One region of the Pseudoalteromonas sp. TAE79 genome, then DNA from elsewhere that is predicted to be linked to it. Evidence: predicted binding sites of a transcription regulator. Region 1 holds the regulator's gene; the other holds the start of a gene.
The links. Region 1 encodes NrdR, which represses ribonucleotide reductase genes. Its sites were predicted from a motif close to AAACACNANATNTNGTGTTT; they were not measured.
Positions count from the first base shown of each region.

Region 2: the regulator NrdR is predicted to act here: its motif matches at 2,813-2,832, upstream of nrdA (class 1a ribonucleoside-diphosphate reductase subunit alpha).

Region 1 covers NZ_AUTL01000048.1:18,617-29,372, reverse strand. Annotated here, with positions in the region: gene ribBA (bifunctional 3,4-dihydroxy-2-butanone-4-phosphate synthase/GTP cyclohydrolase II) at 1-1,042, opposite strand, end outside; gene L655_RS0101435 (riboflavin synthase) at 1,072-1,725, opposite strand; gene ribD (bifunctional diaminohydroxyphosphoribosylaminopyrimidine deaminase/5-amino-6-(5-phosphoribosylamino)uracil reductase RibD) at 1,742-2,875, opposite strand; gene nrdR (transcriptional regulator NrdR) at 3,042-3,491, opposite strand; gene glyA (serine hydroxymethyltransferase) at 3,767-5,023, opposite strand; gene thrC (threonine synthase) at 5,293-6,576, opposite strand; gene thrB (homoserine kinase) at 6,588-7,523, opposite strand; gene thrA (bifunctional aspartate kinase/homoserine dehydrogenase I) at 7,533-9,950, opposite strand; gene L655_RS0101400 (response regulator) at 10,179-10,547, opposite strand.
Region 2 covers NZ_AUTL01000292.1:10,268-21,023, reverse strand. Annotated here, with positions in the region: gene nrdB (class Ia ribonucleoside-diphosphate reductase subunit beta) at 1-345, opposite strand, end outside; gene nrdA (class 1a ribonucleoside-diphosphate reductase subunit alpha) at 411-2,693, opposite strand; gene L655_RS0124255 (HAD-IA family hydrolase) at 3,758-4,438, opposite strand; gene ubiG (bifunctional 2-polyprenyl-6-hydroxyphenol methylase/3-demethylubiquinol 3-O-methyltransferase UbiG) at 4,438-5,148, opposite strand; gene gyrA (DNA topoisomerase (ATP-hydrolyzing) subunit A) at 5,325-8,024, shown strand; gene serC (3-phosphoserine/phosphohydroxythreonine transaminase) at 8,183-9,265, shown strand; gene aroA (3-phosphoshikimate 1-carboxyvinyltransferase) at 9,265-10,542, shown strand; gene cmk ((d)CMP kinase) at 10,649-10,756, shown strand, end outside.

The sequences.
Region 1 (10,756 bases):
TCATTAATCGCATTTGTTTAATTCCAAGATCGGCAAGTATTTGCGAACCTACGCCAACAGTACGAGATGTGCCTTTGAATTTGCGTGGCGTAACGCTTTCGCCAGCATCAGCTGCTGCAAATGCTTTCACAGTTGCCTCTAGCTCTTCAGTGCTTTCTTGCTTACCTAAAATAACTAAAGCACCTTCATTTTTAGCAATGTAGGCCATTGCTTCAGAAAGACCCCAGCTACGGTCAGCACTTCTGTCTGAAAGTAGAATATCGTTAAAGGTACTTTGCAAATGTACACGGACATTTGTCGGCTCTTGATCTTTTATATCGCCTTTGAGCAATACGTAATGTAATTGGCCGTCAATTGTGTCTTTGTAAGTAACTAAATCAAATTCACCATGAACAGTTGGTAACTTACATTTTGCTACTTGCTCAATTGTTGTTTCGTTTAAGTTGCGGTATTCGATTAAATCAGCAATGGTGCCAATTTTAATATCGTGCTCTTTCGCAAAAACTTCTAAATCAGGGCGACGTGCCATAGTGCCGTCAGCATTAAGTATTTCAACAATAACAGATGATGCTTCAAGTCCAGCTAAACGCGCTAAATCACAGCCAGCTTCAGTGTGTCCTGCGCGAGTTAATACGCCACCAGGTTGCGCCATAATAGGAAAAATATGTCCCGGCTGAACAATATCACTTGGGACTGCGCCTTTAGCTATAGCCGCTTGCACTGTACGCGCTCTATCTGCTGCTGAAATACCGGTTGTAACACCTTTTGATGCTTCTATCGACATTGTAAAGTTAGTCGAAAATGCTGCACCATTGTTTTTAACCATTAACGGTAAATCAAGTTGCTCGCAACGCTCTTGCGTCATGGTTAAACAAATTAAACCACGGCCATGGGTAGCCATGAAATTAATCGCTTCTGCGCTAATGTGCTCAGCAGCTATTATTAAATCGCCTTCATTTTCTCTATCTTCATCATCCATTAAAATAACCATTTTACCGGCTTTAATATCGTCGATGATTTCTTGCGCACTGTGTAAATTCATAAATTTGCTCGTGTAAGTTGTCAGTTTCGTTATTTAATAAAACCCGCTTTAGCGAGTAAGCTCATCGAAATATCAGAGCCTGTTGGTTGCTCTGCACCCTTTATAAGGCGCTCTAAATAACGTGCAATTTGATCGACTTCTAAATTAACTTGGGTACCTACTTTAAAATGAGCAATTGTGGTTTGCTCACTCGTGTGTGGGACAATTGTTAATTTGAATTTATTGCCCTCTACAGCGTTTACTGTCAGGCTTATACCATCAATACATACCGAACCTTTGTACGGAATGTATTTCATTAAATTTTCGTCAGTTGTAAGCCAATATTCTGTTGCTCTGGCGTTTGCAGTAATACTTGTAATTGTTGCGATACCATCAACATGGCCAGATACTAAATGACCGCCTAAACGAGAAACAGGTTGCATAGCTTTTTCAAGATTCACCGTTTGTCCTAAAGCATAGTGAGCAAAACCGGTCAAACTAATCGTCTCATTAGATAAATCCGCACTAAAACCATCAATATGTTTATCAACTACAGTTAAGCAAACACCATTAGTTGCAATGCTGTCACCTAACTTTACGTCTGTCATATCAAGATCAGCACTTTGGATACGAATGGCTAAGTCGCCTTGTTTTTTTTGTAATAAAGCAATTTTGCCTGTGGCTTCTATTATCCCAGTAAACATAGTACTACTCTTTTTATTAAGTGATTTTAATGAGTTTTGACGCGGTGATACGTAAATCGTCACCAATGCGCGCACATTCATTAAATGTTAAATCAACGGTGTTTTGCATACTCGTCAATTCAGGAAAATTAACTAAACTTTTTGCATCTTGGCCCATTAGTTTAGGCGCTAAATAAAAAACAAACTCGTCAACTAAATTAAGCTCTGTCATTTTACCAGCAAGTGTTGCGCCAGCTTCAAGCCAAACATTATTAAACTGTAGCTGCCCAAGTTTTTCTAAAACGGCTTGTAAATCAACTTTACCGTTACTTTCACTGACTTCAATATGCTTTACAAAATGCGGCCATTGCAATGATTTATCAACCTTAGTCGTAAATATTATTACATCACTTTGGATTTCAAATAAAGCAAGGTCCGGTGTTAAACGGTTTTGAGAGTCAATTATAACACGCACGGGCTGGCGAAGCGGCAAATCAGTAGGCAGTGTACAAGGCAGCTCACTTAGTCGCACATTAAGTTTAGCATCGTCTACTAACACTGTATCGGCACCGGTTAAAATAGCGCAGCTTTTCGCTCGGTGTAATTGTACGTCTTGTCGAGCAGCAGGACTTGTGATCCACTTACTTTGCCCATTTTTAAGTGCCGTTTTACCATCAATACTCGCTGCCATTTTGCAAATCACATAAGGTAAGCCTTGCTCCATACGCTTAAAAAAGCCAACGTTAAGTGCGCGAGCTTGTGATTCGAGTAACCCGTAAGCAACGTCAATACCCGCGTCGCTCAGTATTTTAAGGCCTTTGCCAGCAACTTGTGGATTTGTATCAACCATAGCAGCAATTACTTTTACCACACCGGCAGCTTTTAAGCCTTCGGCGCACGGTGGCGTACGGCCATAATGACTACACGGTTCAAGCGTTACATAAGCCGTTGCACCTCGTGTATTTTTTCCAGCGACAGCCAGTGCATTTACTTCAGCATGGCCTTGACCTGCTAATTGATGAAAACCCTCGCCAATTATTTGATTATTTTTAACTAAGACACAGCCAACATTAGGGTTAGGTGTGGTAGTAAACCGACCTTTTTTGGCAAGTTCTATGGCGCGTGCCATATACATTTCATCATGTTCAGTAAAAGTAATTTGGTTAAGCATTTATTATACCAATTGCGTTAAATAAGTGGTCCATTATAGCGCTAAGAAAATAGCGCAATAACAAGGCGAAAATTATGACATATAGTTGTTCTATATGAATAATTTTTAACGCAGTGAGTGCGCTATTTAATGCGATAGAATGATCATATTTTTAATAAAATTGGTATTACTCCCCTAAGCGGGCAATTTCTTCGCCAAATTCGCGTATATCTTCAAACGAGCGATAAACAGAGGCAAATCTTACATACGCTACTTTATCGAGCTTTTTGAGGGCTTCCATAATGCATTCACCAACCAAATGGCTTGAAATTTCTCGCTCGCCTGTAGCACGCAACTGCGATTTTATTATATTCACTACTTCGTCTACTTGCTCTGTGCTCACTGGGCGTTTTTCGAGTGCGCGATTTAAGCCATTTAATAATTTATCTTCGTTAAATGGTTCGCGGCTGCCGTCTTGTTTAATAACACGAGGCATAACCAGTTCAGCGCCTTCAAATGTAGTAAAGCGCTCATGGCAGTCGTTGCACTCACGGCGCCTGCGAACTTGATGGCCTCCACCAACAAGGCGTGAGTCAATAACTTTAGTATCTTTTGCGGTACAAAATGGACAATGCATAGCTCGGTACTTCCGTTTTAAAACAAAAAAGACCGCTAAATAGCGGTCTTTTATCTTAGCAAAAATTAAGGTCTGTTGCTCTTTCAGGATTTAAATTTGTTTTATCTAGAGCCAATTTAATTGCACTGTGCGATTTATAATCGAATAAACTGAGTCAAAACCCAGCCACAAAGCAAAAACTACTTTTAGAGCCACTTCAAAAACAGCGCAAATTTAATCTCAAAAGATAAACAGCTCCCTAACTGTTGTGCTGTTAATTACTGTTGCTTATGCAATTAAGCGTAAACAGGTAATTTTGCACAAATTGCTTTTACTTTTTCTTTAACTTGCGCCTGTACAGATTCATCAGTGATGTTATCTAGTACGTCACAAATCCAGCCAGCAAGCTCTTTTGATTCTTCTTCTTTGAAACCACGACGAGTGATTGCAGGAGAACCAATACGCAAACCAGATGTTACAAACGGAGAACGTGGATCGTTTGGCACTGAGTTTTTGTTAACTGTGATGTTAGCGTTACCAAGGGCTGCATCTGCATCTTTACCAGTGATATCTTTATCGATTAAATCGAGTAGGAATAAGTGGTTTTCAGTTTTGTCAGATACGATTTTGTAGCCGCGCTCTTGCATTACAGCAACCATTGCTTTTGCGTTTTTAACAACTTGTGTTTGGTATACTTTAAATTCTGGTTGAAGCGCTTCTTTAAATGCCACGGCTTTTGCTGCAATAACATGACATAAAGGACCACCTTGGCCACCAGGGAAAACTGCGCTGTTAAGCTTTTTATAGATTGCTTCGTCGCCACATGCAGAGATAATTAAACCACCACGAGGACCAGCAAGTGTTTTATGCGTAGTTGTAGTTACAACATGTGCATGAGGAACTGGGCTTGGGTAAACGCCTGCCGCAATTAAACCTGCAACGTGAGCCATATCAACAAACAGGTAAGCACCTACTTTGTCAGCAATTTCACGGAATTTAGCCCAATCAACAATACCTGAGTACGCTGAGAAACCACCAATAATCATTTTTGGTTTATGCTCAAGTGCTAGTGCTTCAACCTGTGCGTAATCAATTTCGCCCGTTGTTTCATCTAGTCCGTATTGAATTGCATTGTATAGCTTACCAGAGAAGCTTACGTGTGATCCGTGAGTTAAGTGACCACCATGAGCTAAGCTCATACCAAGTACAGTGTCGCCTGCTTCTAATAGCGCTAGAAAAACAGCAGCATTAGCTTGCGAACCAGCATGTGGTTGTACGTTTGCGTAGTCAGAACCAAATAACTCGTTAGCACGGTCAATTGCTAATTGCTCAACAACATCAACGTGCTCACAACCGCCATAATAACGTTTGCCAGGGTAACCTTCTGCGTATTTATTTGTAAGCTGTGAACCCTGCGCTTCTAGTACGCGTGGGCTACAGTAGTTTTCTGAAGCGATTAGTTCAATGTGCTCTTCTTGGCGAGCAGTTTCTTTGTTTATCGCGTCAAATAACTCTGGATCAAAATCCGAAATATTCATGCTACGTTCTAACATTGGGGTCTCCTAGGGCAACGTGTATGGTGTTTTTTAGAGGCTTTATTGTACGCTTTAAACGACTCTTTGCCTACGCTCTTAAGTTGAGGATATTTAAACAGGGATTGAAACTATTTCACAGACTTTTTAAGATGATATTTTCTTATAAAACCATAACGATTTTAAATGAATACTATTTCCTACATTTAATTAGTAAATGCAATTCACTAGATTTAATAGCCTAAAGTTATAAAAAAAGGCGGCTTAACCGCCTTTTTGAATTAATTAACTTAGCCAAGTTTAGCAAGTATTTCTGTACGTAATGCGTCGTAATCGGCCTTTATATCGCTTGCTAGGCATGGTTTTGCTAGTGCGTCGCTAAGTGGTTTTGGCATACCTAATTCAATATTTAAAATACCCTCTACGCTTTCTTTAAACTTAGCAGGATGAGCGGTTGCTAAAAAGATACCCGCAGCACCAGGCGCTCGATTTTCAACAAGACCTTGGTACGCAATAGCAGTGTGGGGCTCTGCAACATAACCCGTTTGTTGAATTTTTTTCATCACCAATTGCGTGTCTTCCTCGTTTACGCTAGTTGAATAAAAGTTATCGTAGCTAAACCAGTTATTATCTAACATTGTTTGCACACGCGGCCAGTTGTTTGGCTTACTTACATCCATTGCATTTGAAAGCGACTCAAGTGTTGCGTTTGGCGTCCAGGTTTTATCAAGCATAAAGCGCGGCACAGTATCATTTTGGTTGGTTGTTGCACTTAATTTACCTACAGGTAAGCCAATAACCGCACCAATCATTCCAGCACATACATTACCAAAGTTGCCACTTGGCACTGATATATGCGCTGTTGCGCGTTTTTCTTTTGGTAGTTGTGCAATGGCCTCAAAGTAATAACAAACCTGAGCAACTAAACGGCTAATATTAATTGAATTAGCAGAATTAAGCCCAAGTATTGATTTAACTTCTTCATCTAAAAAGGCATTTTTAACCAACTCTTGGCAATCATCAAAACTGCCATCAACTGCGTAACAATGAATATTGTTACCTAACGTAGTAAATAGCTTTTGCTGAGCAAGTGAAATTTTGCCTTTAGGATATAAGATGACAACATCGATATTCGGCTTGTTATAAAAAGCATGTGCAACGGCTGCACCAGTATCGCCCGATGTTGCGGTTAAAATAGTTACTTTTTCATCTTTATTAAATTGCGCTAAACACTCAGCCATAAAGCGACCACCAAAGTCTTTAAACGCAAGCGTAGGACCATGAAACAACTCTAAGCAGTATGTATTCTCTTCAACTTCTACCAGCTTAACTGGAAAGTTAAATGCATTTTTAACCATTTGTGCCACAGTGTCGCTTGGCAGCTCATCACCAATTAGGTGAGATAATATTTTGCCACTGCGTGTAACAAAGTCCATATCAAGCAATGCATCAACATCGGACAGTGGGGCAAGGGATTCAGGGAAAAACACACCTTGATTACGACCCAAACCTGTTTTTACGGCTTCAACGAACGACACTTTTTGTGAGCTATCTTTTAAATTATGTAATTGCATGACTACCTATCCTATAAAACTGTTAATTGACGCGTGCCGTCGTTATCTAATTTACAAATGTGGCAAAAGCCTTGCTCGTTAATGTAATTTGCCTCTAACCACTGCGCGCATTGCTTTGCAGCTTCAAGTGTTTTACATACACTAAACAAGGTAGGTCCTGCGCCCGAAATACTCACTATTTCAGCGCCCAACGCTGGTAAGCTTGCTTTGGCTTCACTAAAACCTTTAATAAGCGGTGCGCGGTAAGGTTCTGCTATTTCATCTTTCATTATGCTAAGTGCATCGTCAAAACGATTAGTCAACAGTAAGCTACTAAATGCCGATAAACGCTGTGCAAACTCAACACTTGCATGCATGCTCAACTCTTTTGGTAAAACCGAGCGCGCTTTTGCAGTGTTGAGTGAAAAACCAGGGAACGCAGCAACGTAGTACCAATTTTCATCAACAGGCAGTGCAATCGATTTATCAGGGATTAAATCACCTGTTAATTGCAAACCACCTAAATAGCATGGCGTGATGTTGTCGTAATGACGACCACCGCTCACTACAGCTTCAAAGTCAGCCATAAGCTCAATAAGCTCAACCTGACTTAAGTTAGTTTGTGCAAACTTATCAAGGGCAGCAAAGGTAGCCACGACCGAGCATGCACTAGAACCAAGTCCAGATCCAATTGGTAAATTCTTTTTAAGCTCGAGCTTTACGCTTGGCATATCAGGCGCAACATGCGCTCTAAAATGTACTAAACACTGGTACGCTAAGTTTTCATTCGCATCACTTGGTAACTTGTGAGCGTAGTCGCCAGTACAAATAAATTCGTCACTTGGTGCTGCACTTACAACGGCTACATCACCTAATAAACTACCATCAATTGGCGCAAGCGCTGCGCCAAGTGCATCAAAACCTACTGCAAAATTACCAATAGACGCCGGAGCATATACTTCAATCATAACGAGCTCCTAGCGCGATAGTGTTTTTAAAATATCAGCAAATACACCCGCTGCTGTTACTTCAGACCCTGCACCATAACCACGAATAACAAACGGACGTGGCTGGTAGTATTGACTTAAAATAGCAAGCGCGTTTTCGCCATCGCGAATTACATTAAGCGCATGTTTTTCATCAACAGCCTCAATACCTACTTTACAGTGACCTTCTTTAATTGTACCTACATAACGAAGTACCTTACCTTCGCTCGCAGCGCTTTGAATGCGGTCATTAAAATCAGCATCTAGGCTTGGTAGTTTTGCCATAAACTCATCAACGCTATCACCTTGTGCAAAACCTTGTGGTAATACTGACTCAACTTCAATATCGCTTAGCTCCAACTTCATACCGGCTTCGCGAGCAATGATCAGTAACTTACGTGCTACATCGGTACCCGATAAATCATCACGAGGATCTGGTTCTGTAAAGCCACTTTCTTTAGCTTTAATTGTGGCTTCAGAAAGTGATAAACCATCTTGAAGTGCGCCAAACATATACGAAAGTGAGCCTGATAAAATACCGCTAAACTCTAGTAACTCATCACCAGCTCCAAATAATGACTGTAAGTTGTCGATAACTGGTAAGCCTGCACCAACATTTGTTTCGTATAAAAATTTACGATTATTCTTTTGTGTTGCTGCAATTAAATCTTGGTAATACGTGTATGAGCTTGTTGTCGCTTTTTTATTGGCAGCAACTACATGGAAACCTGCATTTAAAAAGTCTACATACTGCGCAGCAAGTGCATCTGAAGATGTACAATCTACTAATACCGGATTCACTAAGTGGTTTTGCTTAACAAATTGCTCTACTAACTTTAAATCAAATGCTTGCTCAGATGAGGCCAATTTTTGCTGCCAATCACTAAAAGCGATGCCTTCGTTATCAAGGTGTAATTGACGAGAGTTAGCAACACCATACAAGTTAAGTTTAATATTACGTTTTTCAAGCCACGCTTGCTGGCGTTCAAGCTGATTAATAAGCTCTTGCCCTACTAAGCCACAACCTAGTAAAAACACATCAATTGACGGCACATGCGTGAAAAAGTTTTCATGGCATATTTTTACAGCGTCATTACATAACTCACCATCAATTACCGCAGAAATAGCACTTTCTGTAGAATCCTGTGCAATTGCCACGATATTTACTTGCGCTTGTGCAAGCGATGCAAAAAACTTAGCCGCTAAGCCACGGTGTGCGCGCATGTTGTCGCCCACTAAAGTAACAATGGCTAAATTACGCTGTACTTGTACAGGCTCAATAAGCCCTGCTTGTAATTCAAGCTCAAATGCAGTTTGTAGCGCATCCAGTGCAAGTGCTAGGTCTGTTTCGTGCACACAAAAACTAATGCTAAATTCACATGATGATTGCGTGATCAATACAATTGATACGTTATCATGAGCAAGCGCGTTAAATACCTTAGACGCCATGCCTACTTTACCCTTCATGCCTGGGCCTGAAACAGTTAACATTGCAAGGTCTTGCAAGCTAGAAAGCGCTTTTACGGGCTCATCAGATGAATAATCGTTACCAATTAATGAGCCTTGTGCGTCTGGGTTATGCGTATTTTTAATTTCACATGGCACGCCTGCTTTAGCACACGGTAAAATTGTTTTTGGGTGAAGTACTTTTGCACCAAAGTAAGAAAGCTCCATCGCTTCTTTATAAGATAAAAAATCTACTTTAGTGGCTTTTTTAATATAACGAGGATCAGCACTGTATACGCCATCAACGTCTGTCCAAATTTGACAAATCTCAGCTTCTAAACATGCTGCTGCAATTGCTGCTGAGTAGTCTGAGCCATTACGACCAAGCGTTGTAAGCTCGCCCTTGTCATTACTCGCAGTAAAACCAGGCATGATATAAATAGTTGCAGGATTTTCTTTAAGCACAGCTTGAAAGCGCGCTTTACTTGTTACTAAATCAGCCTCGGCGTCGATATAACCACCAGTTGAGGCGATACAGCTTGTTGCTTCTAAGTATCTTGCATCGTGCGAGTTCAATAAAGCCTGCATTAAAGAAACGCTAACGCGCTCTCCAAAGCTAATTACAAATGCGCGAACTTGATCAGGGCAACACTGTATAAGCGACACGCCATCTAGTTTATTTTTAAGTTCCCTTAGATCTGGCCAGATTGTAACTACTACGCCACTTTTTTCAACGTCAGCTTTTAGGCCTTCACAGCGACTCGCTAATGCTTGCCATTGCTGCGAAAAATCTAAGCCTTGCTCTGCGGCACTTGCGAGTGCAACTAGCGAATCGGTCATTCCACCTGGAGCAGAAAGCACCAATAACATTTCATCTTTTAACTGTGCTTTAACTAACTGAGCTACCTGTTGTAAGCATGCATAATCGGCAAGTGAAGACCCACCAAATTTTAAAACTCGCATTGTTTATGTTCCTCATCCCATAAAACGAAAAAAGGCCTGTGTTCTAAGTGAACACAGGCCTTTAAATTTGTTGCACCGACCTATGCCACTATCCAGTAAGAATGATGGTTGTAATAATAATGGTCAGTACGCGATTAATTGTTTTCATATGTTAAGACTGCCTTAACAAAGGCTATGCTGTCAACCCTAAATTAAAAGATAAAACAGCCTTTTTTAACATGAAAAAACCTAATGAATGCCAAATTTATGCAATATTTCATTCAAGCTTGATTTATTAATAGGTTTATCAATAAAATCAATTGCGCCAAGTTGGGCGACTCGTTTCTTCATTTTCTCCTGTATATCAGCAGAAATAACCAACACAAAGCACTCTATTTTTTCTATTTTTATAGTTTCAAGTACTTGTATACCATCAACCTCTGGCATGGTGAGGTCTAGGCACAGTAAATCAAAGTTTTGTGCTCTTAAAAGATCGAGGGCGTTTGCTCCATTTATAGCTTGTTGTATATCTGCATCTATACACTCATTTAAACACCGCACGACTTGTTTACGAGCAACAGCAGAATCATCACAGACTAATATCGAAAATTTCATCATGTTTACTACTACACAACCATCAAAGTTATTAAAAGACCATCTTCCTTTGCACTCAAGACACTTTAACACGCATCTAAATACTTAGCGCATTAATAATTCAATGCAATGATAAATATAGAATTAATTCATTTAAATATGATTAACGAAACTAAATTCTAATCAAACTTACAAAACTTAACGTCTAACAAATTTACTAATTCATAGCTGAA
Region 2 (10,756 bases), on a different contig from region 1:
ACTGAACGCCCACGTTTCTATCCATGTTTCAAGCTCTGGTAGCGATACAATTGGAAGTAGAGCCACGTTTGGCGAACGACCTTGTACACTATCAAGCAGTGTTTGGTATTTTAAGTTGCTTAAAAATATATGCTTTTCGTGATCTGGTAATGCTTGAAAGTCTAAACGGTCTTTACTTACATCTACTTCCTCAGGACGCCAAAAGAAAGACAGTTGCTTTTCAATTAACTTTTCAAAAATTGGGTATTTTTGTTGGTCGTAACGAGATACGTTTACAGTTTGGCCAAAAAACATTGGCTCTTGCATTTGGTTATTATGGTTTCGGCTAAAAGTAGTATAAGACATGTTTATCACTCAAAAAACTATCAGAAAAAGCGGGCTAAATGCCCGCTTAAAATAAAAATCAGCAGTTAAATTTTACACGCGCCGCCTTCACAATCGTCATCTTCCACTTCTGGAGCATCTTCTTGTGAATCTGAGGCGCCGTCGCGAGTATTGTGGTAATACAAGGTTTTAACACCTAGTTTGTACGCGCTTAGTAAGTCTTTTAATAAGACTTGCATAGGTACTTTACCGCCTTCGAACTTGTTTGGATCATAATTTGTATTTGCAGAAATTGTTTGGTCAACAAATTTTTGCATTATGCCAACAAGTTGTAGATAACCATCGTTTGATGGAATGTCCCATAGTAGCTCGTACTGATCTTTTAAACGCTCATACTCAGGAACAACTTGTTTTAAAATACCGTCTTTACTTGCTTTAACGCTAATATGTCCACGTGGTGGCTCAATACCGTTAGTTGCGTTAGAGATTTGCGACGATGTTTCTGATGGCATTAACGCACTTAGTGTTGAGTTACGCATACCGTGCTCTTTAATACTTGCACGTAGTGTATCCCAATCAAGATGAAGTGGCTCATCACAAATTTTATCTAAATCACGTTTATACGTATCTGTTGGCATAATACCTTGTGAATACGTTGTTTCGTTAAACTTAGGACACGCGCCACGCTCTTTAGCAAGCTCGTTTGATGCTTTCATCAAGTAATATTGAATAGCTTCAAAGGTCTTATGTGTTAATGCATTAGCGCTGCCATCAGAATAACGTTTACCGTTTTTAGCTAGGTAGTATGCGTAGTTAATTACGCCTATTCCTAGTGTACGACGACCCATAGTTGCATTTTTAGCAGCCGGTACAGGGTAGTCTTGGAAATCAAGTAAGTTATCAAGTGCGCGTACTGCAAGTTCAGCTAGCTCTTCAAGCTCATCAAGTGACTCTATTGCACCTAAGTTAAACGCAGAAAGTGTACAAAGGGCAATTTCGCCTTCTTCGTCATTTACGTTATTAAGTGGCTTAGTTGGCAATGCAATTTCTAAACATAAGTTAGATTGGCGAATTGGCGCAACTTTAGAAATAAATGGGCTGTGTGTATTACAGTGATCCACATTTTGTAAATAAATACGACCAGTACTTGCACGCTCTTGCGCAAACATTGAGAAAAGCTCAATGGCTTTAATACGCTTTTTACGAATAGACTCGTCTTGTTCGTATTTAACGTAAAGTGCGTCAAACTCAGCTTGGTCTTCAAAAAATGCATCATAAAGGCCAGGCACATCTGATGGGCTAAATAATGTAATGTAATCATCTTTAATTAAACGAGAGTACATTAATTTATTAAACTGTACGCCGTAATCTAGGTGGCGAACGCGGTTATCATCTACACCACGGTTATTTTTAAGTACAAGTAGGTTCTCTACTTCTAAATGCCAAAGCGGGTAGAACAATGTTGCTGCGCCGCCACGTACACCACCTTGTGAACAACTTTTAACCGCTGTTTGAAAGTGCTTATAAAAAGGGATACACCCTGTGTGATACGCTTCGCCGTTACGAATATGGCTACCTAGCGCACGTATTCTACCTGCATTAATACCAATTCCCGCACGTTGTGAAACGTATTTAACAATAGCTGACGACGTTGCATTGATTGAATCAAGGCTGTCGCCACATTCAATTAATACACACGAGCTAAACTGGCGAGTAGGCGTACGTACACCCGACATAATTGGCGTTGGTAGAGATATTTTAAATAAAGATACTGCATCGTAAAAACGTTTAATGTAATCAGTACGTGTTTCACGTGGGTAATCTGAAAATAAGCTTGCCGCAACTAAAATATATAAAAACTGTGCACTTTCGTATATTTCACCCGATACACGGTTTTGAACGAGGTACTTACCTTCAAGTTGCTTTACAGCAGCGTAGCTAAAGTTAAGATCGCGAGAATGATCAAGGTATGCATCAAGCTCATCTAACTCTTGCTCTGTGTAATCTACTAGTAAATGAGCATCGTAGCGTTTATCGCCAACCATTTTTGTTACGTGGTCAAATAAACGTGGTGGCTCAAATTGACCGTACGCTTTTTTACGTAAATGGAATACAGCTAAACGTGCAGCTAAGTATTGGTAATCAGGCGATTCTTTTGAAATCTGATCCGCTGCTGCTTTAATGATGGTTTCGTGAATGTCTTTAGTACGAATACCGTCGTAAAACTGAATGTGTGACTTTAATTCAACTTGCGAAACCGAAACGTTGTTTAAACCTTCGGCGGCCCATTCAATAACGCGATGGATCTTATCCAGATCAAGAGGCTCTTTACGCCCGTCACGTTTGCTTACAGATAACTGTTGGTTCATTTGCCTGTATTCCTTGGGAATTATGTATTTTGACCAATGCTTTATACCTCGCCGAGGCAAGGTATATACTCATTTATTATAAGTTTCGCCATATTTGCGAATTTAATTGAATAACATTTGGCCACAATATCTGGTGTTGTTCAATTTAGAGATCACAAGATAGTGTGGTCTGAGTTGTTTTGCAAGGGACATAATTGCCCCTATTTGTGGATAACTTCGGGATAACGTATTTGTGTTAGTAGACACTCACCTTCGAACAATCATTTAAGTTGAAATATGCAAAAATCAACTAATGATCTGCTAAATTTACGCATTTTAAAAATAAATTTTGACTGCTTTTTTTATCAGCAAGCTTTGCGTAAAAACTAACACAATCACAATATATAGTGTTTATTAATTAACATGGCACTATATATGGTTTCAGTGCACTATCTAAGTGAGTTGTTTAGTGTTCATGGTTGAACGCTTTTATAAATAAAAAGCATAATTAGAGGGAAGATATAGAAATGGGCTAAAAGATAGCCCATTTAAATTTATACAAAGAGCATGCTGCTCAGTGTAATAATTTTAAAAATACCTATTATTACACTTTCTGATATTTCTATAGATAAACTGAACTTCAATTTTAGTTATCCTAAATCTGAGTTAGTCACTTGCTGAGAATATAAGAATAAGTTACGCTCAAACTTCCAAACTTGGGCACTTTCTTAAAACTCGAGCAAGTGTCTTTGCTAACATCATATTCAAAATTTGAGTATGGTGTTAGCCCCTCCACTTAATTGAAATATCAATCCCATCAAAGTGTTAATAAAACTCTAATGTGGTCTGAGTTGTTTTGCAAGGGACATAATTGCCCCTATTTGTGGATAACTTCGGTATAGCGTATTTGTGTTAGTAGACGCTCACACTTAAACGAGCATTTAACTAAAGGCGTTTAAAAAGTAAACTAATGATCTGCTAAATTTACGCATTTTAAAAAAAATTCTGACTGCTTTTTTTATCAGCAAGCTTTATGTGAAAACTAACACAATCACAATATATAGTGTTTAATAATTAACATAGCACTATATATGGTTAAAACCATCAATTGGGCTTAGCCAGTTAAAATTGGCTTCCCAAGCTATCGCTTCATCTTTACTTGGGATGTAACCCCAAAGTGCCGTTGCGGTATGCATACCTGCCGCTTTGCCTGCTTGTATGTCACGCTGTGCATCACCAATGTATAAACAACGGCTTGGTTCTACCTGCATAAGCTTTGCACAGTGTAGCAGCGGTAATGGGGATGGCTTAGCTTCAGCTAATGTGTCGCCACTTATTACTACACTGGCATTTTTTAATGCGGGCATAGCTTCCACTAAAGGATCGGTTAAAAACCCTGGTTTGTTAGTCACGATCCCCCATTTGATCTTTTTCTGATCAAGGGCAATAAGCAACGATTCAACACCGCTGAAGCAATGCGTGTGATTTGCTATGTTTGCAGCGTATTCGTCAACTAATTGCTTAATAAGCTCGCTTTGGGGTTGTTTAGCCCATAATTCTTTAAAACCAGCCTCTAATAATGCGCCTGCGCCGTTAGATGCCGCAGGACGGTATACATCACTACTAACAGGCTCTACTTTATTATTAATGAGAACTGCATTTAAAGCCGCACCTAAATCATCAGCGGTGTCGAGTAGAGTGCCGTCTAAATCAAATAAAAATGCATCGTACTCAATAAGGGGGAGGGGGGCTTGAGAGTTAGCCATTAAGCTAACTTCTCAAAGTACAGTATGTAATTTACGCTAACGTCACTATTGAGCGTATATTGCTTTGATAGTGGGTTATAAGAAAGGCCTGTACTTGCACGAACTTTTAAACCCGCTTGCTCTGCCCATGTAATAAGCTGCGCAGGTTTTATAAACTTTTTATGGTCGTGTGTACCTTCAGGCACCATTTTTAAAAGCTTTTCAGCACCAACAATAGCGTATAAATATGCTTTAGGTGTTTTGTTCAGGGTTGAAAAAAACACGTCTGCGCCTGGTTTGGCAAGTGCAGCTACGGCATGAATGATAGATGCTGGGTCGGGAACGTGCTCAAGCATTTCCATACAGGTTATTACATCAAAGCGCTCTGGGTGTTGCGATGCAAACTCTTCTGCTGGCACTTTTATGTAATCTACATTTACACCAGTTTCTAAACTGTGCAACTTAGCAACAGTTAAAGGCTCTTGCCCCATGTCGATGCCAGTTACTTTTGCGCCCATGCGCGCCATGCTTTGGCTTAAAATACCGCCACCACAGCCAACATCGAGTGTTTCTTTATCGAATAAGCCTTGCGTTTTGTTTGCTATAAAGTCTAAACGTAACGGGTTAATTTCGTGAAGAGGTTTGAATTCTCCGTCTAGGTCCCACCAACGCTCGGCGATGGCTTCAAATTTTGCTATTTCTGCGTGATCTACATTTTGATGTTCGGTCATAAAATACTTCCTCGTCAATCTGAGGCCATTATATAGGGCTAAATTGATAAATCGCAAAGTTTTGCGCCTGTAAATTAAAATTAATTGTGATAGCATGGCTGTTAGAAATAATAACAATACTCTTAATACCCAATACCGGGTTGTTGAGAGCTGATACTGAAGGAATGTGATATCAAATGACTGATCTCGCCAATGAAATTCTGCCAGTCAATATTGAAGACGAGTTAAAAAACTCCTACTTAGATTACGCAATGAGCGTAATTGTAGGACGTGCATTACCAGACGTACGTGACGGCTTAAAACCTGTTCATCGCCGCGTTTTGTTTGCAATGAACGAGCTTAGTAATGACTGGAACAAGCCTTACAAAAAATCGGCCCGTGTGGTTGGTGACGTAATCGGTAAATACCACCCACACGGCGACAGTGCAGTTTATGACACGATAGTTCGTATGGCTCAGCCATTCTCACTGCGTTATATGCTAGTAGATGGCCAAGGTAACTTCGGTTCGGTTGATGGTGATTCAGCAGCGGCAATGCGTTATACAGAAGTACGTATGGCTAAAATGTCGCATGAGTTATTAGCCGATCTTGAAAAAGAAACGGTTGATTTCGTTCCTAACTACGATGGCACTGAGTTCATCCCTGATGTTTTACCAACGAAAGTTCCTAATTTATTAGTGAATGGTTCGTCAGGTATTGCAGTAGGTATGGCTACAAATATACCACCACATAACTTAACTGAAGTTGTAAATGGTTGTTTGGCACTTATTCAAAATCCAGATTTAACTATTTTAGAGTTAATGGATTATATCCCTGGTCCTGATTTCCCAACGGCTGCAATTATCAACGGTAAGAAGGGTATTGAACAAGCCTACTTAACTGGCCGTGGTAAAGTGTACATGCGTGCACGCGCCGACATCGAAACCGATGAAAAAACAGGCCGTGAAACAATCATCGTTCACGAAATTCCTTATCAAGTTAATAAAGCTCGTTTAATTGAAAAAATTGCTGAGCTGGTTAAAGATAAGAAAATTGAAGGTATTAGTGCGCTACGTGATGAATCAGATAAAGACGGTATGCGTATCGTTATTGAAATTAAACGTGGTGACGTAGGCGAAGTTATTTTAAACAACTTGTATTCACAAACTCAGTTACAAACTGTGTTTGGTATGAATATGGTTGCGCTAATTAATAACCAACCTAAATGTTTCAATTTAAAAGAAATGTTAGAAGAGTTTATTATTCACCGTCGTGAAGTAGTAACTCGTCGTACAGTATTTGATTTACGTAAAGCCCGTGACCGTGCACACACGCTTGAAGGCTTAGCGATTGCGCTTGCAAACATTGACCCAATTATTGAGCTTATTCGTAAATCCCCTACACCTGCTGAAGCTAAAATTGCTTTAACAGCGCGTCCGTGGGAATTAGGTAATGTACAAGGTATGCTTGAAAAAGCAGGAGAAGACAATGTTGCTCGTCCAGATTGGTTAGCAAGCGAACTTGGTATTCGCGATGGTCAATATTATATCTCTGAGCAACAAGCTCAAGCAATTCTTGATTTGCGTTTACATAAGCTAACAGGTCTTGAACACGAAAAAATCTTGACCGAATACCAAGCGTTATTAGAACTAATTGCTGAACTACTTTATATTTTGGCAACTCCTGAGCGTTTAATGGAAGTTATTCGTGACGAGCTAGTTGAAATTAAAGAGCAATATGGTGATGAGCGTCGCACTGAAATTAATGCAGCTGCTCACGATATCAGCCTTGAAGACTTAATTACTGAAGAAAACGTAGTAGTAACGCTTTCTCACGAAGGTTATGTGAAGTATCAGGCATTGTCTGATTACGAAGCACAGCGTCGTGGTGGTAAAGGTAAGTCAGCAACGAAGATGAAAGATGAAGATTTCATCGAACGTCTTTTAGTTGCAAATACACACGATACTATATTGTGTTTCTCTACGGCCGGTCGTTTATATTGGCTTAAAGTGTATCAGTTACCACTAGCAAGTCGTGCAGCGCGCGGTAAGCCAATTGTTAACTTGTTACCACTTGAAGCTGATGAACGTATTACTGCTATATTGCCAGTACGCGAGTACGCAGAAGATAAATACATCTTTATGGCAACAGCATTTGGTACAGTTAAGAAAACACCATTAACGGCTTACAGTCGTCAACGTGCAAGCGGTATTATTGCTGTTAACTTAAATGATGGCGATAGCTTGATTGGTGTTGATATTACCGATGGTAGCAACGAAATTATGTTGTTCACTGATGCAGGTAAAGTTGTACGCTTTAAAGAAGCTGAAGAAACAACAGTTGTTGATGAAAACGGTAACCCAGTATTAGACGAAGAAGGTAACCCTGAGATTCGTTTCAAAGGTGTTCGCCCAATGGGTCGTACTGCTACAGGTGTTCGTGGTATTAAAATGGTCGATGATCAACGCGTAGTATCGTTAATTGTACCAAAAACTGACGGTGCTATTTTAACGGTAACTGAAAATGGTTACGGTAAGCGTACACAACTTGAAGATTACCCATCTAAGAGCCGTGCAACACAGGGTGTTGTATCTATCAAGGTGAGTGAGCGTAACGGTGCTGTTGTTGGCGCTGTACAAGTTGATGATAACGACGAAATCATGATTATTTCAAATCGTGGTACCTTAGTACGTACTCGCGTTAATGAAGTTTCTACGGTTGGACGTAACACCCAAGGTGTTATTTTGATCAGAACTATTGACGAAGAGCAAGTAGTTGGTTTACAACGTATAGAAGAGATTGAAGTTACAGAAAGTGACTTGATTGATATTGAAGACGTTGAAACTGTAGATACGGTTATTGATGAAGTAGCGGATGATAATCCTCCTTCAGAATAATTGATATTGAAAAAGCGGCCTTGGCCGCTTTTTTTAATGTTGTTGAAAAAAATTAATAGGGTGTGAAGTTATATTCATTCATTAAAACTCAAAGGTTTAGTGGGTGGGTATTGAGCGTTCATGCTTAGTAGTTAAATTACTGGAATGAGGCAAAGGTAATGAGTAAATATAATTTTTGTGCGGGGCCAGCTATGCTTCCGCAAGCGGTTATGAAAAAAGCACAAAAAGAGTTTCTAGATTGGCAAGATTTAGGTGTGTCTGTGATGGAAATAAGCCATCGTAGCAAAGAGTTTTTAGCCCTTACAGCTAAATGTGAAGCCAGCCTTCGTCGCCTAATGAATATCAGTGATGAATTTGAAGTGCTGTTTATGCATGGTGGTGGCCGTGGTCAGTTTAGTGCTGTGCCATTAAATTTACACCAAGAAGACAAAGTTGCGGTTTATTGCGAAAACGGCGTGTGGTCAAAAAGTGCAACAGACGAGGCCAACAAGTTTACTCAAGCAACCTCTATTGATGTGCGTAATGATGCCAATGGCGAGTTTTCTATTAAACAGGTTGCTGATTGGGTGTTACCAGAAGATGCATCTTACATTCACTATTGCCCTAACGAAACGGTTGACGGCTTAGAAATTTTTGATGTACCAAGCCACCCAACAGCACCGATCGTTGCTGATATGTCGTCAACTATTTTATCACGCGAAATAGACGTTAATAAATTTGATTTAATTTACGCTGGTGCGCAAAAAAATATCGGCCCGTCGGGCATATCAATCGTTATTGTTCGTAAAACATTACTTGAGCGTGAAGGCTTACCTAAGCCAGGCATTTTAGATTACGCATTAGAAGCAAAACAAGGCAGTATGTTTAACACGCCCCCTACATTTGCTTGGTATTTAGCTGCTGAAGTATTTCAATGGCTTGAAAGTAATGGTGGCGTAAAAGCGATGGAAGTTCAAAATATTGCTAAAGCGCAGCTACTTTATGACTTTATTGATGAATCGAGCTTTTATACCAATAAAGTAGCTAAACATTGCCGTTCACGTATGAATGTTCCGTTTTGGCTTAATGATGAAAGCTTAAATGATAAGTTTGTTGCTCAGTCTAAAAATGCAGGGTTACTAGCTCTTGAAGGCCACAGAATTGTGGGCGGTATGCGCGCAAGTATTTATAACGCAATGCCTATTGAAGGTGTTCAAGCACTTGTAGACTTTATGGCTGCTTTTGCAAAGGAGCACAGCTAATGGAGCAGCTTCGTTTAGAACCTATTTCTAGAGTAAATGGCACAGTAACCCTACCAGGTTCAAAGAGTCTATCGAACAGAATTTTATTATTAGCAGCACTTGCAAGCGGTACTACCGTTGTAGAAAACTTACTTGATAGTGACGATATACGCCATATGCTGGGCGCCTTAAAGTTATTAGGTGTAAATGTAACTTTAAATGATGAACGCACTGTAGCCACCGTAGAGGGTGTTAGTGGTGTGTTTAATACACCGACTGAGCCCTTGTTTTTAGGTAATGCGGGTACTGCTTATAGACCTTTAACAGCAGTACTTGCTGGCGTTGCTGGTGAGTACGAGCTAATAGGCGAGCCACGTATGGAAGAGCGCCCGATAGGGCACTTGGTTGACGCACTGCAAGCATTGGGTGGTGATGTTACTTATACAAAGCACAAAGACTACCCACCACTTAAAATTGTTGGTGGCCAAATAAAAGGCGGTGAGGTTGAAATTGACGGCAGTATTTCAAGTCAATTTTTAACCGCTCTATTAATGGCAGCGCCATTATTTAACGGTGATACAACAATAACTATTAAAGGTACTTTAGTCTCTAAACCTTATATTGATATTACACTTGATGTAATGGCACGTTTTGGGGTTAATGTTGAGCACAGTGATTATGCAACCTTTAAAGTTAAAGGTGGTCAACAGTATCAATCATTAGATCGCATAATGGTTGAAGGCGATGCATCTTCTGCCTCTTACTTTGTTGCTGCGGCTGCAATTGCAGGCGGTGAGATTGAAATTAAGGGCGTGGGTGCCAAGTCGGTGCAAGGTGATATAGGCTTTGCCAAAGTAATGGAGCAAGTAGGCGCAAAAATTGATTGGTATGATGAGCGTTTAGTTGTTCGCAAAGGCGAACTAAAAGGTGTGGATATTGACGCCAATGCAATTCCTGATGCAGCTATGACTCTTGCAACTGTTGCTCTTTTTGCCAAAGGCCCAACAGCCATTCGTAACATTTATAACTGGCGAGTAAAAGAGACAGACCGTTTATATGCAATGGCAACTGAGCTTCGTAAAGTAGGCGCACAGGTTGTAGAAGGTGAAGATTTTATAGAGATCACCCCACCTGAAACATTTAATGATGTTGCTGTTGATACTTACGACGATCACCGTATAGCCATGTGTTTTGCAATGGTTGCCGTTGGTGGAAAGCCAATAACAATTAATGATCCAAAGTGTACCTATAAAACATTTCCTACATTTTTCAATGTTTTAGCGTCAGTCAGTGAATAAGCTAATTAGAAGTAATTACAAAAGTTACACACTAATAGCAGATATATTTTAATAACTGACGTATAATGTCGCGGTTTATTTAGGTGTGCATTGCAGGAGGTTTTAAATGCAGGCGTTATTAATGCCCGTGATCACCGTTGATGGCCCAAGTGGTTCAGGTAAAGGAACTGTTTGTCGCTTGTTAGCCGACAAGTTAGGGTGGGATGTATTAGAT